4 regions of the Janthinobacterium rivuli genome follow, and region 3 is predicted to be linked to each of the others. Evidence: predicted binding sites of a transcription regulator. Region 3 holds the regulator's gene; each other region holds the start of a gene.
What was found. The regulator FNR, encoded in region 3, switches genes on or off when oxygen is low (the NO sensors DNR and NnrR bind a similar motif). The targets are predictions, from matches to a motif close to TTGATNNNNATCAA.
Positions count from the first base shown of each region.

Region 1 (3,737 bases), 3.1 Mb from region 3:
TTCCGCCGCAGCCATCCGCGGCATGAGGCCCAAGCTGCCAGGCCAGCTTGCCTACCAGCGCTGGATATCGATCTGGCCCGTGATGCTCGTTTCCACCGGATAACCTTCGACCTGCAACGGTACGCGCCGCTTGACGGACGAGTCGCGCAGGTACACGACGAGTGCCTCCTTGCCCACGGCCGTTTGCCCCACGCTGACGCCTTCCACGCCATCGATGGCCATCAGCGCCCGCTCGTTGCGGCGCTTTGCCGCTTCCAGGCGGCCCTGGGGCGCGGCAGGGGCGTACTGTCCCATGCCCTGTCCAGGGGTCTCATCCGGCAAATACGGCATGGCGGCGTCCTCGAAGACGGCAGATGGCGATTGTGCGAATTTACTGTTTGACATGACAGACCCTCCTGATGCCTTCCATGATACACCCGCCCATCCGGCGTTGCAGCACGCTTCGCCAGCCCGAACCAGGCGTGGCGGCGTCCCTTGCCCAAGATCATCATCGTGCAAAAAGTGGCGTTATGCAAGGCGCCTCGCCTGGTCTTGAAAGCGTGCTCAGGTGTACAAATTGATGTCGAGCGCCACCACCACGCGCCGCATCTGGTTGGCAAAGGTGATGTTATTGCCGCCCGCAAACAGCAGACCGACGGGATTGCGCTGCTGGTTCCAGGTCCAGATGGACGAGCCGGAGTCGCCTCCCGCGCTGAACGCCCCGCTCACCCCCGTGATGGCGATCTGGTCCTGGAACAGCGCGATCCTGCCGCCGCCGTAATTGACGTTGATGGTGGCGCCCAGGCCCGTGATACGGCCCTGCGTCAACTGCGTCGTGCGGCCGGACTTGCCGACCATCATGCCCAGCGCGGGCGCCACCAGCGCATTGCTGATGCGGAAGTAGGCGGGCACCCCGCCGCTCAGGTAGACCAGTTCGGGACGCACCCTGTCTGGCCAGGCCCAGCCGGTGGCGCAATCGACAAAATTGACGCCGCCGCTGAAATTGATGGGCACGAAGCGTTCAAGCACGGCCACCTGGTCTTGCGGGCAGCGGCCGCCGTCGATGGGGCCAGGCTGCACGATGCAGTCGTTGAACACGCCGCCATTGGAATTGGCCAGCACGTGGTTATTGCTAAGTATCATCAAGCGGCTGTTGCGCGGCGCGCTGCGCCCCACGGCCAGGCAGCCGATGGTGCCGGCCGTGATGCGGAAATGCCCGACGGACACGCCGCCCGGCGCCGGACGCAGGCGGAAACGGTGCGGTTGCGCATCGATCACGCCCGTGACGACGATGTTGACGGGCACGTTGTCGCTGGCCACGGCGCGCACGCCCATGGCTCCCACGATGGCGGCCTTGGCGCGGTCGACGGAAGTGGGCTCGGCCACGTACAGGGTCAGGGCCGGCAAGCCTGGCTCGCCGGACGAGCTGTCGCTGGCGCCCTCGCCCAGGCCGATGGACACACCCTGGATATTGCCGCCGTCACTGAAGGCGTCGGCCGCGCGCACGCCGGCCGCCTGGGAAATGGACTGGCGCATGCCGTCTTCGATGCTGCGCTTGATTTCCAGCAATTCCATGCTGACGCCGCTCAAAGCGTCGGGCACGTCCGAGACGGACGCGCTCTCGATCGTATTGTCGTCTTCGCCGGGGGCGGAAAATTGCCCGACGGCCTCTTCATCATCCGCGCTTTGCCCCCTGCCGCTGCCGCCAGGCGGGGCGCTGAAACCATTCTCGTTACCTATCATGATGTTCTCCTCGTTGGTCATTTCGAAGCACCAGTGTGGGCGGGCTGCGCCGGCCGGTATTGATCTGGATTGAACCGCGCCGACACATGGCCGCCCTTCCTGCAAGGGCGAGCGAGGATCAAAATAGTTCCGTCGTCTGGGTTGAGCGAGATCAGGCGTGCGGCCAGAGGCTGCGCCGTATACTTGACTGACAGGCTGGAACCGGGCCTGCTCCACGGCTGCTCCACGGCAGCAACGGTATGGATGGGGAAACAATGACGAGCCCTGGTATGACACGCCAAGACATGACACGCCAAGACGACGCGCCCGCGGGCGAGCAGGCAGGCCAGCATGCCGGTTTTATGCACGGCATGGCGGCCTGGGCGGAAAAACACCGCATCAGCCCCTGGCGCGGCAGTTTCGCCGACTTCATCGAGCAGATCCTGCCCGGCCGCGCCGCCCTGCTGACGCGCAGCGCGCACCAGTACCTGTGGGACATGATGCGCTGGAACGGCCAGACGGACGACGCGGGACGTTTCCGCTGCCGCCTGTTCGACGACGAGCTGTTCGGCATCGACGAGGCGATCGACCGGGTTGCCGCCTACTTCAAGGCGGCGGCTGCCGGCTCCGAGGTGGGCCGGCGCATGCTGCTGTTGCTGGGGCCGCCATCGGGCGGCAAGTCGACCATGGTAATCCTGCTCAAGCGGGGGCTGGAAGAATACAGCCACAGCAGCGAAGGCGCGCTGTACGGCATCGCCGGCTGTCCCGTGCACGAGTCGCCGCTGCATCTGGTGCCGCACAGCATGCGCGCCGACTTTCGCGCCAGCTATGATGCCGAGCTGCACGGCGAACTGTGTCCACACTGCCGCGCCCGCCTGGAAGAACAATATGCGGGCGACTTCCTGCGCATGCCCGTCGAGCGCATCCACCTGTCCGAGGCGGGCCGGTGCGGCATCGGCACGTATGCGCCGCACGATCCCACCACGGCCGACCTGGCCGACCTGGTCGGCTCCGTCGACCTGTCGAAAGTGGCGCAGTACGGCGACGAAGGCGACCCGCGCGCCTGGTCGTGGTCCGGCGCCGTGTATGCGGCCAGCCGGGGCATGCTGGAAATGATCGAGATCCTCAAGGTCAAGCGGGAATTTCTCTACCTGCTGCTGACCCTGACACAGGAAAAGAATGTCAAGGTCTCGCGCTTTCCCCTGATTTACCTCGACGAAACCATCCTCGCGCACACGAACCTGGCCGAATTTCGCAAATTTCTGCAAGAAAGCGAAAACGAGGCGCTGCTCGACCGCATGGTCATCGTGCAAGTGCCCTATACCCTCAACTACCGCGAGGAAGCGCGCATTTACCGCAAGCTGATCCTGGCGGCCGCACCCGCCTTCCGCGACGTGCACCTCGATCCGCACGTGCTGCATGCGGCGGCCGTGTTTGCCATCCTCAGCCGTTTGCCCGAAGGCGACGACAAGGAGGCCGAACTGGTCAAGAAACTGCGCGTGTACGCCAACGAAGACGTCGACGACTTGCAGCCGGCCGACATCCGCCGCATGCGCGAACGCGACAAATCGCCCGACGAGGGCCTGTCGGGCGTATCTCCCCGTTTCGTCATCAATGCCCTGTCGCACGCCATCATTTCAGCCCAGCGCAACAGCCTGTCGACCATGGACGTGCTGCTGGCCCTGAAGGACGGCATCGAAAACGATGCCCGCATCGAGCCCCGGCGCAAGCGCAAATGGGTCGATTACCTGGTGCTCACACGCAAGGATTTTTATAACCGCTGGGTCAAGGCCGATGTGCACAAGGCCCTGTTCGTGTCGTTCGAACAGGAAGCGCAAGACTTGCTGAACAAATATCTCGATGAAGTCGAAGCCATGCTCGACAACCGCCAGATCCGCGATCCCATCACCAGCGAAGAGCGTCGCCCAGACGAGCGCTTCCTGCGCGCCGTGGAAGAAAAAATCCACATCAGCGACTCGGGCAAGCAATCTTTCCGGCAAGAAGTGGTGCGCAAGGCCATGAGCGCCTTCAAGCGG
Region 1 is NZ_CP121464.1:3,489,399-3,493,135, reverse strand. It holds gene P9875_RS15730 (hypothetical protein) at 52-384, opposite strand; gene P9875_RS15725 (hypothetical protein) at 544-1,722, opposite strand; gene P9875_RS15720 (serine protein kinase) at 2,007-3,737, shown strand, end outside.
Region 1: a site for FNR is predicted at 1,782-1,795, ahead of P9875_RS15720 (serine protein kinase). Genes of this name have one in related genera too.

Region 2 (3,737 bases), 2.3 Mb from region 3:
TCTTCCTGGCGCCGCGCCAGCAGCATCAGATCATGCACGCTGGCGGCGATGCACAGGTCCGGCACGTCGACATAGCGCTCGGCCACGAACACCGTGCCCTGCCACTCGAAATCGAAGGCGATGCCCGCGTCCAGCAGCCGCAAACGCAGGCTGCGCCCTTCCAGGCTGCGCCGCACGTCGTCGGGCAATTGCGGCGCCAGCAGGCGGTTCAAGCCTTGTACGAACAGCCAGGAGGCGGGATACGGCGGCAGCTTGGACAGCAATTCGGCCAGCGGTTCGGGCAGACGGTACGACACGGCGGGCTTGCTCATGGGTGGCTTGGCCGGGACGGGCAATCTTTCCAGTTGATCTTGCATGGTGCTTCCTTTCAATGCGTTCAATGGGCGGCGTGCTGTTCCATGCCGGGCTGGCCATGCCAGTAACCGTCACAGGCGCCGGCCGGCTGGCAGGCCGCCAGCTGGGCCTGGGCGCCGATGCCGCTGACCTGGCCGCGGCGGGCGCGGTCAAAGATGGCGATCACCTGTTCCGTATGCATGGCCTGCGGGCTGATACGCGCCACCGCCACGCCCATGTCGCGCATGGCGTCGAGTTCGCGCACCAGGTTGTAGACGAGCGCCGACTGCGTCTGCGTGCCGTTCAACACGAGGAACGGCACTTCGTCGCGCGTGCGCAGCAGCAGGCCGTCCGGCTCTTCCAGACAGCTGTAGCCGCAATCGTCCTTCGGCAGGTTGCGGTTGCGCGCCGTGAAGCAGCGCGCGGAAAACGCCAGCGGCATGCGGCCGTAGGCGAACACTTCCGTCTCCAGCCCTTCCGGTTTCTGGCGCTGCATCTCGGCCAGCGCCGTCTGCCCCATTTCCAGCGGCATCACCCAGCGCCGCGCGCCGAGGCGCGCCAGCAACTGCAGGCTGGGGCCATTGAAAAGGTTCAGATGGGGGCCGGCGACGAAGGATGTGCCCTTTTCCATGCAGTGCACGGCGCCCATGTCGTTTGCCTCGACGCCGTAGCGGCCATTGCCCGTGATGCGGCGCAGGGTCGCCAGTTCCGCGCCCGCCTCGATCAGCGCCTGCGTCGACAGCACCACTTCCTTGCCGGCGGCGGCCAGCATGTCGGCGATATCGAGCCAGTCGGCCAGGCGTACCTCATGCCGGCGCGAACAGACGGTTTCGCCCAGATACACGATATCGACGGCCGTGCCGGCGATCTGCTGGTAAAACTCGAAGACGGTGGCGCGCGGCCAGTAGTACAGCAAGGGGCCCAAAGAAAGCTTCAGCATGTTCATCCTTTATTTCCAAGATCTATGGTAAGCGCCGAGGGTGTGCTGCTGGCCCTCGGCCAGCTTGTCCATGGCCGCCATCCAGCCCGGCTTGACGGCGTAGCGCGCATTGCCTTCGCGGCAGGCGTCAATCGCTTCGCGCCACACGCGCGTCACCTGCGCCACATAGGCGGGACTGCGCTGGCGTCCTTCGATTTTCACGGCGCGCACGCCCATGGCGATCAGTTGCGGCAGCAGCGCCAGCGTGTTCAGGCTGGCCGGTTCCTCGATGGCGTAATACTCTTCGTCATTGACTTCGAAACGCCCCTTGCACAGGGTGGGATAGCTGGCGTTTTCACCGGGCGCATAGCGGTCGATCAACACGCCGTTCAGACGCGATTCCAGGCCCTTCGGCGTTTCCAGCCAGCGCACGGATTTCGCCGGCGAACACACGCCGTGCGTGTTCGGCGCCTCGCCCGTCGCATACGACGACAGCGCGCAGCGCCCTTCGACCATCACGCACAGGCTGCCGAAACCGAAGACCTCGATCTCGACTTCCGTCTTGGCGATCAATTGCTCGACCTGCGCCATCGACAGCACGCGCGGCAGCACGGCACGGGCGATGCCGAAGTGCTCATGATAAAAATTGATGGCTTCGTAGTTGGTGGCCGAGCCTTGCACGGACAGGTGCAAACGCAGCTGCGGGTGGTGCTGGGCCGCATACGCCATCAGGCCCGGATCGGCCACGATCATGGCGTCGATACCGGCTTGCGCGGCGCGGTCAATGGCGCTGCGCCACACGGCCCAGTTGTGCGGCTGCGGATAGGTGTTCAGCGCCAGCAGCACCTTGCGTCCATATTGATGGGCGTAGCGCACGCCCTCGGCGATGGCCTTCTCGTCGAAATTGAGGCCGGCGAAATTGCGCGCATTGGTGGCGTCGCGAAAGCCCAGGTAGACGGTGTCGGCGCCATTGTCGACGGCCGCTTTCAAGGCAGGCAGGCTGCCGGCGGGGCAGACCAGTTCCAGCGGTCCGGCCACGCGGGTGGCGGTGGTTGAATCAAGCATCATGATATTCACAGTCCTGTATCGGCTCAGGGTGCAGACTATAGCCCCGCCCATGCCGCCCAGTCCTTGACGCAGGTGAAGGAATGCATGCATGGCTGGCGCGCGTTCAACTTGCTTGACCTGGCTGTAAAATGCCCCACTTTTCACCCTCGTCGATTGACCGCCATGACCCGCAAACCGCTGCTGATTTTCCTGCTTACCTTGTTCCTCACCGCGCTGCAAGTGCAGTGGGCCGGCCCGGCCGATGGCTATGACGCAGGGACCATCTCCGTGCTGTCGCCCGAAGTGCTGGGCGCGTATCCGGGCGTGCTGCTGCTGTTCCTGCTGGCCGTGTTCGCGCGCCGCCAATTGCCGCTGCTGCGCCAGGCCGCCATCTGCACGGGCCTGCTGGCCATCTACTGGCTGCTGGCGAACTACGTGACGTTCGACGCACGCGTGGCCAGCTGGAGCACCTACTCGCCGCTGGAAATCTGGGCGCACGTGCTGCCCGCCTCCGTCGCCAGCATCGCCGCCTGCGGCGCCGCGTTCTTTTGCGCGAGCTGGCTGATCCTGCGCGAAACGCGCTGGAACAAAACCGGCTGAGGTAGTTTTTTCACCTGCATCAAGGATTCGTCACGCAACTGCACGCCACCTTTGACGACACTACATTTAGTATATAACCTTCATAAAAACACCGCATGTTGTGTTTATTGGAGGTTTCATGACGACGAATGCAGTTTCCCCCACACGCGGCCAGGTCGATGTCGCCGCGTCCATCAATGAATACCTGGACCGGCGCGACTGGCGTGTCAACGCCAATGCCAACCAGGGCTACTCGCTGGGTGGCCTGATACTCAACGTGTCGGGCAAGGTCATCGCCAACTACTGGCTGGACCAGGTGTATCCGCCGGAAGTGGGCGCGGCGCACCGCGAAGCGGCGCTGCACATCCACGACCTCGACATGCTGGCCGGCTATTGCGCCGGCTGGTCGCTGCGCACCCTGCTGCACGAAGGCTTGAATGGCGTGCCGGGCAAGATCGAATCGGGCCCGCCGAAGCACATGTCGAGCGCCATCGGCCAGATCGTCAATTTCCTCGGCACCTTGCAAAACGAGTGGGCCGGCGCGCAGGCGTTCAGCTCCTTCGACACTTACATGGCGCCCTACATCCGCAAGGACAGCCTGCGCTACGAAGACGTGCGCCAGTACATGCAGGAGCTGATCTTCAACCTCAACGTGCCATCGCGCTGGGGCACGCAGACGCCGTTCACCAACCTCACGTTCGACTGGGTCTGCCCGGACGACCTGCGCGAGCAGATTCCCGTCATCGCCGGCCAGGAGATGGACTTCAGCTATGGCGAGCTGCAGGCGGAGATGGACATGATCAACCGCGCCTACATCGAGATCATGATGGCGGGCGACGCCAAGGGCCGGGTCTTCACC
Region 2 is NZ_CP121464.1:2,624,047-2,627,783, reverse strand. It holds gene ubiT (ubiquinone anaerobic biosynthesis accessory factor UbiT) at 1-356, opposite strand, end outside; gene ubiV (ubiquinone anaerobic biosynthesis protein UbiV) at 377-1,273, opposite strand; gene ubiU (ubiquinone anaerobic biosynthesis protein UbiU) at 1,283-2,320, opposite strand; gene P9875_RS12040 (hypothetical protein) at 2,483-2,899, shown strand; gene P9875_RS12035 (ribonucleoside triphosphate reductase) at 3,018-3,737, shown strand, end outside.
Region 2: a site for FNR is predicted at 2,384-2,397, ahead of ubiU (ubiquinone anaerobic biosynthesis protein UbiU). Genes of this name have one in related genera too.

Region 3 (3,737 bases):
CTGCACGATGGGCATGCCGCTCGACTTGCCCAGCATCGGTTCGGTGATCATGGGCTGGCGCGTGCGCAGGACGGTCTGGAAATACTCGCGCTCGGCAACATTGATGCCGGCGCGCCCCGGCACTTCCGGCATGTCGGCCACGACGGCGCCTTGCGCGTCGAGCACCAGCACGTCGTCGAACAGCACCAGCATCGAGCGGCGCGAATAGTATTCGCGCAATTGGGCGGGCCGGGCGATCAGTTCCGGCGGCTGCTGCCGGGCCGTCAGGGTGACGATCTGCAGCAGCATGCCCAGCTTGTCGTCGAGCTCGGCAGCGGTGCGGCTGATCAGGGATGACTGCTGGCTCAGCAGTACTCGGGTGAAGTCGTCGCGCATGTGCTGCACCTGGATCATGGTGACCAGCGCGATCATGGCGATCGAGGTCAGGCTGGTGGCCAGCGCGACTTTTGCTTTGATGCCGAGAGGCTTCATGATTTCCTTTTCAGTACCGGACGGCACAGGCGGCAAGTAATGCTGTCAGGAATTTTCCTATCAATACCCCAGCTTGGCAAGCGGCGCCGCGCAAATTGCCCTCCCCGCATGGGCTTTTGACGATGTTGCCATATAATTAAAGTCGGAACGTCGTTTATTCAGCGAAATTGCCGTGAAATTGGCACACGGCAACCCTGTATGCAGTAAACTTGTTGTTGCATTTTCTAAAAGGTACCGACATGACTGAAGCGCTACTCACTCCAACCTTGCCTACAGTGAACGTGGAAGCGTTGCGTGCGCGATGCTCGACCTGCAGCATGCATCAATTGTGCCTGCCGATGGGCCTCGATATGGGCGACATGGACAGGCTGGACCAGATCATCGGCCGCCGCCGCAAGATCGTGCGCGGCGCCTCGCTGTTCCGCATCGGCGACTCGTTCCAGAACCTGTACGCGATCCGCCTGGGGCACTTCAAGACGTACCAGATCAATCCCGGTGGCGAAGAGCAGGTGACGGGCTTTCAGATGGCCGGCGAACTGCTGGGCATGGACGCCATCAGCGCCGACCGCCACCACTGTAATGCGGTGGCGCTGGAAGACAGCGAAGTGTGTGAAATCCCGTTTTCCAGCCTGGAACAATTGCTGGGCAATATGCCGACCCTGCTGCGCCATTTCCACCGCATGATGAGTCAGGAAATCACGCGCGAGCAAAGCGTCATGCTATTGCTGGGCAATATGCAGGCGACGCAGCGTTTTGCCGCCTTCATCGTCAACCTGGCGTCGCGCTATGAAGCGCGCGGCTATTCGAGCAGCAAATTCCAGCTGCGCATGTCGCGCGAGGAAATCGGCAACTACCTGGGCCTGACCATCGAAAGCGTCAGCCGCCTGCTGTCGAAGTTCAAGAAGGAAGGCTGGCTGCGCGTCTCGAACCGAGAAATTGAAATCTTGCAGCCGGCAAAATTGAAGGCCATCACGGCCGGTACCGACGTCTGCAAATAAGGCCTACAGCTCTTCATCGGCGTGCAGCGCGATGCTGCGTTGCAGCGGCCAGGTCCAGATGCCGGACAGGCGCCACTCGCGTTTGTCGTTTTCCACCAGCACTTGCCAGCGGCTGCGCTCGAGCATCGGCAGCGCCACCGAGAAATTGCCGGCCGCATCGGGCCGCACCAGCAGCTTGATGTCCTTTTCCGGCAGGGTCGCATGCGCCAGGTGCAGCTGCAGCGGACCCTGGTAAGCTTTGCCGAAGCTGTGCACGGAACCACTGAGGCGCGCTGACGCCACGTCGTAGGACAAGCTGGTAGCCATCGCCAGGTCGCTGGCGATCGTGTCGCGCTTCAAATCCTGGTTGATCGCCTTGCCCTGCTTGTAATAGTCGCCCACCACCAGCGCATCGGGCTGCGTAAACGCGATATAGCCCATGAAGCTGCCGACGACCACGGACAGGCCGGGACCGATCATCAGCAGCCATGGCCAGCGATGCTTGTACCACGGTGCAACGGGAGGCTGCAGTTTCAGACTGTCGGACATGGTATTTCTCCTGTGTAAACGGCCAGTCCCCATGCGGGAACCGGCCTTCCTGCTTTAACGCGGCACGATGAATACCGCGCTTTCGCGCACATGCAGCGAGGGGTTGTCCAGCGATTGCAATTCGATCGCAATCTTGTTCGAACCCTTCTCGCCGACGCCGTGCGGCACGCGCAGGCGGATCGGCCAGCCCAGCGTTTCCGTCGGCTGCAAGGTCACTTCTTCACGCGTCAGCAAGGTCAGGCCCGGCAAGCCGGAAGCGCTGATCTTGAAATGCTGGCTTTGCTCGGACGTGTTCATGATCTGCAGGCGGTAGACGTTTTCGATCATGCCGTCTTCCACTTCGCGTCCCATCGAACCGCGGTCGCGGATCACGTCCATTTTCAGGGGCGTGCGCAGGGCCAGCGAGGTACATACGGCGATGATGATCAGGGCCAGGATGGAAGTGTAGATCAGGACGCGTGGGCGCATGGCGCGCTGGCGTATCTGCTTCGAATTGAAGTTGTTTTCCATCGCATGGTCGGTGCTGTAGCGTATCAGGCCACGCGGCCGCTCGACCTTGTCCATCACGCTGTTGCAGGCATCGACGCAGGCGGCGCAGCCGATGCATTCATACTGCAGGCCGTTGCGGATATCGATGCCGGTCGGACACACCTGCACGCACAGGGTGCAATCGATGCAGTCGCCCAGCTTGTCGTTGTTGCCAGCCTTCTTGCTCATGGCGCCGCGTGGTTCGCCGCGCTTGGCATCGTAGGTGATGATCAAGGTGTCCTGGTCGAACATGGCGCTCTGAAAGCGCGCGTAGGGGCACATGTATTTGCACACCTGCTCGCGCAGCCAGCCCGCGTTGCCGTAGGTTGCCAGGCTGTAGAACAAGACCCAGAACCATTCCCAAGGACCGAAGTTCAGGGTGGTCACCGACTGCGCCAGTTCCTTGATCGGCGTGAAATAGCCGACAAAGGTAAAGCCCGTCCACAGGGCGATGGCGCCCCATGCCAGGTGCTTGGCCGTCTTCTTGAACGCCTTGCGCACGGAGGGGCCCTGCTTGTCGAGGGCCATGCGCGCGCTGCGCGTACCCTCGATGCGGCGTTCGACCCACAGGAAAATTTCCGTGTATACCGTTTGCGGGCAAGAGAACCCGCACCACACCCGCCCGGCAATGGCCGTGACGAGGAACAACAAATACGCACAGATGATCAGCAGGGCCGCCAGATAGATGAAATCCTGGGGCCACAGCACGACGCCGAAAATGTAGAACTTGCGCGTGGTCAAATCGAACAGCAGGGCTTGCCTGCCATTCCAGGTCAACCACGGCAAGCCGTAGAACGCGAGCTGGGTAAGCCATACGCATACCCATCGCCAGGTAGCGTAGCGTCCTTTGGCCTCGCGAGGGTAGATCTGCTCGCGGGCCGCATACATCTTGATGACTTGAGGTTCCATTTTTACTTGGCGGGTGCCTGCGGATTCGACAGGCTCCAGACATACGCCGACAGCACGTGTACCTTGGATTCGCCGAGGAAATCGCTGAAGGCAGGCATGGTGTTGCTGCGTCCCTTGCGTACGGTTTCCATGATGGTGTCGGCGCTGCCGCCGTACAGCCAGGTCTTGTCCGTCAGGTTCGGCGCGCCGAGCATCTGGTTACCCTTGGCATCGGCGCCATGACAGGCCATGCAGGCGCCAAACTTGGCCTTGCCCAGCACCGACTTGACGGGATCCGAGGTCGAACCGGACAGGCTCAGCACA
Region 3 is NZ_CP121464.1:288,641-292,377, reverse strand. It holds gene P9875_RS01235 (response regulator) at 1-471, opposite strand, end outside; gene fnr (fumarate/nitrate reduction transcriptional regulator Fnr) at 711-1,469, shown strand; gene P9875_RS01225 (FixH family protein) at 1,473-1,997, opposite strand; gene ccoG (cytochrome c oxidase accessory protein CcoG) at 2,052-3,434, opposite strand; gene ccoP (cytochrome-c oxidase, cbb3-type subunit III) at 3,437-3,737, opposite strand, start outside.

Region 4 (3,737 bases), 2.9 Mb from region 3:
TGGGCGCGCGCCAGACGCTGACCGTCAGCACGGTCGCCACGTTTGCCGCCGCGTGGCTGGTGCCGAGGCTGGGCCGCTTCAACCAGCGCCATCCGCAAATCGAGGTACGCGTGGAAGCGACATCGGCCCTCGTCGACCTGCGCCGCGACCGGGTCGACGTGGCCTTGCGCCACGGCCTGGGCGACTATCCGGGCTTGCAGGTGACACGCTTGATGGCGCCCGTGCTGGTACCCGTCGCCAGCCCAGCCCTGATGGCGGGCCAGCCGTCCATCGCCACGCCGGCCGATTGCCTGCGCTACCCGCTGCTGCACGATACGGACCGCGCCGACTGGACCCTGTGGCTGGCCGCGCACGGCGCGCCGGACGACAGCGAGGATGCGGCGCGGGCGCTGCGCGGCTCGGCCTTCGAAGATGATTTTCTGTTGATACGCGCGGCCGAGGCGGGCCAGGGCCTGGCCCTGGTGCCGCAGCTGTACGCGCAGGAGGAGATCGCCGCCGGGCGCCTGGTGCAAGTGCTGGACTTGCCCTGGCCCGCGCGCTTTGCCTACTATCTGGTGACGCGGCCCGACGCGGCCACGCGCCCCGCCGTGCAGGCCTTCATGGCATGGATCTGCGAGGAAGCGCAGGCCGCGCGCTAGAGTGCATGGCCGCCGGCCGCGCACGACACCACGCCGCACATGGTGGTAAACAGCACCGGCACGCCGGCGCGCCCCGTGGCGATGCAGGCCGCAGCCGGCACCACGGCCAGCAACAGGGCCAGGTAGCCGATTGCCTTCAGGCGCCGCGCGGAAGAACGACGCACGCCCCCGGCTGCCCCGCGTAAATAGCCTCTGGCCGCCTCTTCGTTGCCGCTTGCCGACATTTTCGTATGCATGTCCATCTCCTCCATCCATAGTGACCGGTCTTGCCTCACTGCATTTTGCTACATAAATTTACCAAATACAATAAATAAATTCACGAATAAATCGCTTTTCTTTATTTCATCACGAAAAACAATGAAATTACGATATTCGATTAAATCTTTTTTAGTCGCACTTGCCATCAGGCGGCAAGCCACATGGGCACGCATCCGGTCAAACTTGATGTAGATCATAATTTTTTGAACAAGCTCTTGCTATCCTGTAAAAAAATGACGGGAGCACCGGATGAGCAAGACGCAGCCGAGCGACGCGCAGCACAACGTGGAACATGAGCGCCTGGGCAGCGCCTGGCAAGGCGTGCCGGCGCCCGGCTATCCGGAAAGCGCGCCGGAAGGCGCCACCCTGGATCTGCTGCTGAACGCCTGGCTGGGCAAGTTCACGGGCGGCATTTCGCCGGCCGCGCTGGGCAACGCGTATGCCGACTGGCTCGGCCACCTGGCGCTGGCGCCATCGAAGCAGCAAGCCCTGCTACAGGAAGCCTGGAAGAAGATCGGCCGCTGGCAACAGTACGCCATGCAATCGGCCCTGACCGGCGGCGACGCCAAACCGTGCATCGCGCCGCTGCCGCAGGACCGGCGCTTCGACGACCCGGCCTGGCGGCGCTGGCCGTACAACCTCGTCTACCAGGGCTTTTTGCTGCAGCAGCAGTGGTGGCACCGCGCCACCACGGGCGTGCGCGGCGTCTCGCCGCACCACGAGGATGTCGTCACGTTCACCGTGCGCCAGTGGCTCGACATGCTGGCGCCGTCGAACTTCGTGCCGACCAATCCCGTGGTGCAGCAATCGGCCCTGGAAAGCGGCTGCGCCAGCCTGGCGCGCGGCGCAGCGCATGCGGCCGCCGACTGGCAGCGCGCCGCCATGGGGCCGTATGCGCCCGACACGCGCCGTTACCAGGCAGGCCAGAACGTGGCCGTCACGCCGGGCAAGGTGGTCTACCGCAACGACCTGATCGAATTGATACAGTACGCGCCCACGACGGCGACGGTGCACGCGACGCCGCTGCTGTTCGTGCCGGCGTGGATCATGAAGTTCTATATTCTCGACCTGTCGCCGCACAATTCGCTGGTGCGCTACCTGGTGGACCAGGGCCACACGGTGTTCATGATTTCCTGGAAAAACCCGACGGAAGAAGACCGCGAGCTGTCGCTGGAAGACTACCGCCAGCTGGGCGTGATGGACGCGCTTGACGCCGTTGCCAGCATCGCGGGCGCGCCGCAGGTGCACGCTGTCGGCTACTGCCTGGGCGGCACCCTGCTGGCGATCGCCGCCGCGACCATGGCGCGCGATGGCGATGCGCGCCTGGCCAGCCTCACCATGCTGGCGTCGCAGGTGGACTTCAAGGAGCCGGGCGAACTGTCGCTGTTCATCGACGAGAGCCAGGTCAGCTTCCTGGAAGCGGCCATGTGGAAGCAGGGTTACCTCGACACGAAGCAGATGGCGGGCGCCTTCCAGCTGCTGCGCTCGAACGATCTGATCTGGTCGCGCCAGCTGCGCCACTACCTGCTGGGACAAGACGAGCAGGACAGCGACCTGATGGCCTGGAACGGCGACGCCACGCGCATGCCCTGCCGCATGCATTCGGAATACCTGCGCCGCCTGTTCCTGCACAACGACCTGGCCGAAGGCCGCTACCGCACGGCCGGCCGCCACATCGCCCTGCCCGACATCGATGCGCCCATCTTTGCCGTCGGCACCCTGACGGACCACGTGGCGCCATGGCGCTCCGTGTATAAACTGCAGCTGCTGACCGACACCGACGTCACCTTTTTGCTGACCTCGGGCGGCCACAATGCTGGCGTGGTCTCGCCGCCGGGCCAGCCGCGCCGCAGCTACCAGCTGGCCACGCACCGCCACGATGCGCCCTACATCGATGCGGACAGCTGGCAGCGCGACGTGCCGCAGCATGACGGTTCGTGGTGGCCCGCCTGGCAAGCCTGGCTGGAAGAACGCGCGAGCGCGCAAGTGGCGCCGCCGGCGATGGGGCCCGACCTGGGCGATGCGCCGGGCCGCTACGTGCTGCAAACCTGATCACCGACAACCGAGCGACAATCTAGCGACAATCTAGCGACAACCGAGGAAAACGCCATGCCCTACACCACCCTGCTGGTCCACGTCGACAATTCGCGCCACTGCGCCCAGCGCATCCGCCTGGCCGTGCGCCTGGCCGTCACCGACGGCGCCCACCTGATCGGCTCGGCCATGAGCGGCATCTCGCGCTACGCGTATGGCGGCGGCGTCAACGCGCTGCAGTTCGCGCCGGCGCAGATGCAGGCGCTGCGCACCCAGGCCAGCGAGGCCTTGCACGACTTCGAGCGCATCGCCCGCGAGGAAGGCCTGGGCAGTTACGAGACGCGCTTCGTCGACGACGACGCGCAAGGCGCGCTGCTGCTGCAGGCGCGCTATTGCGACTTGCTGATCCTCGGCCAGACCGATGCGCAGGATACGCCGTCGCGCGTCATCGCCGGCACGGCCGAATACCTGATGCTCCACTGCGGCCGGCCCGTGCTGATGGTGCCGTACGCGCCGTCCGCCGCGCCGGCGGGCATCGCGCAGCATCCGCTGCTGGCCTGGAACGGCAGCGCAGAAGCGCTGCGCGCCATCACCGATGCGCTGCCGCTGCTGCAGGGGGCGCGGCAGGTAACGCTGGCCGTCGTCAATTCGCACGCCCAGCCGGCCGCGCATGGCGAGCAGCCGGGCGCCGACCTGGCCCTGTACCTGGCGCGCCATGGCGTCAACGTCGAGGTGCTGCAGCACGACACGCCGCCGGGCCAGGACGTGGGCGCGGCCCTGCTGTCCATGGCCGCCCAGCGACACTGC
Region 4 is NZ_CP121464.1:3,165,612-3,169,348, reverse strand. It holds gene gcvA (transcriptional regulator GcvA) at 1-638, shown strand, start outside; gene P9875_RS14440 (hypothetical protein) at 635-874, opposite strand; gene P9875_RS14435 (PHA/PHB synthase family protein) at 1,146-2,948, shown strand; gene P9875_RS14430 (universal stress protein) at 3,006-3,737, shown strand, end outside.
Region 4: a site for FNR is predicted at 1,080-1,093, ahead of P9875_RS14435 (PHA/PHB synthase family protein). Genes of this name have one in related genera too.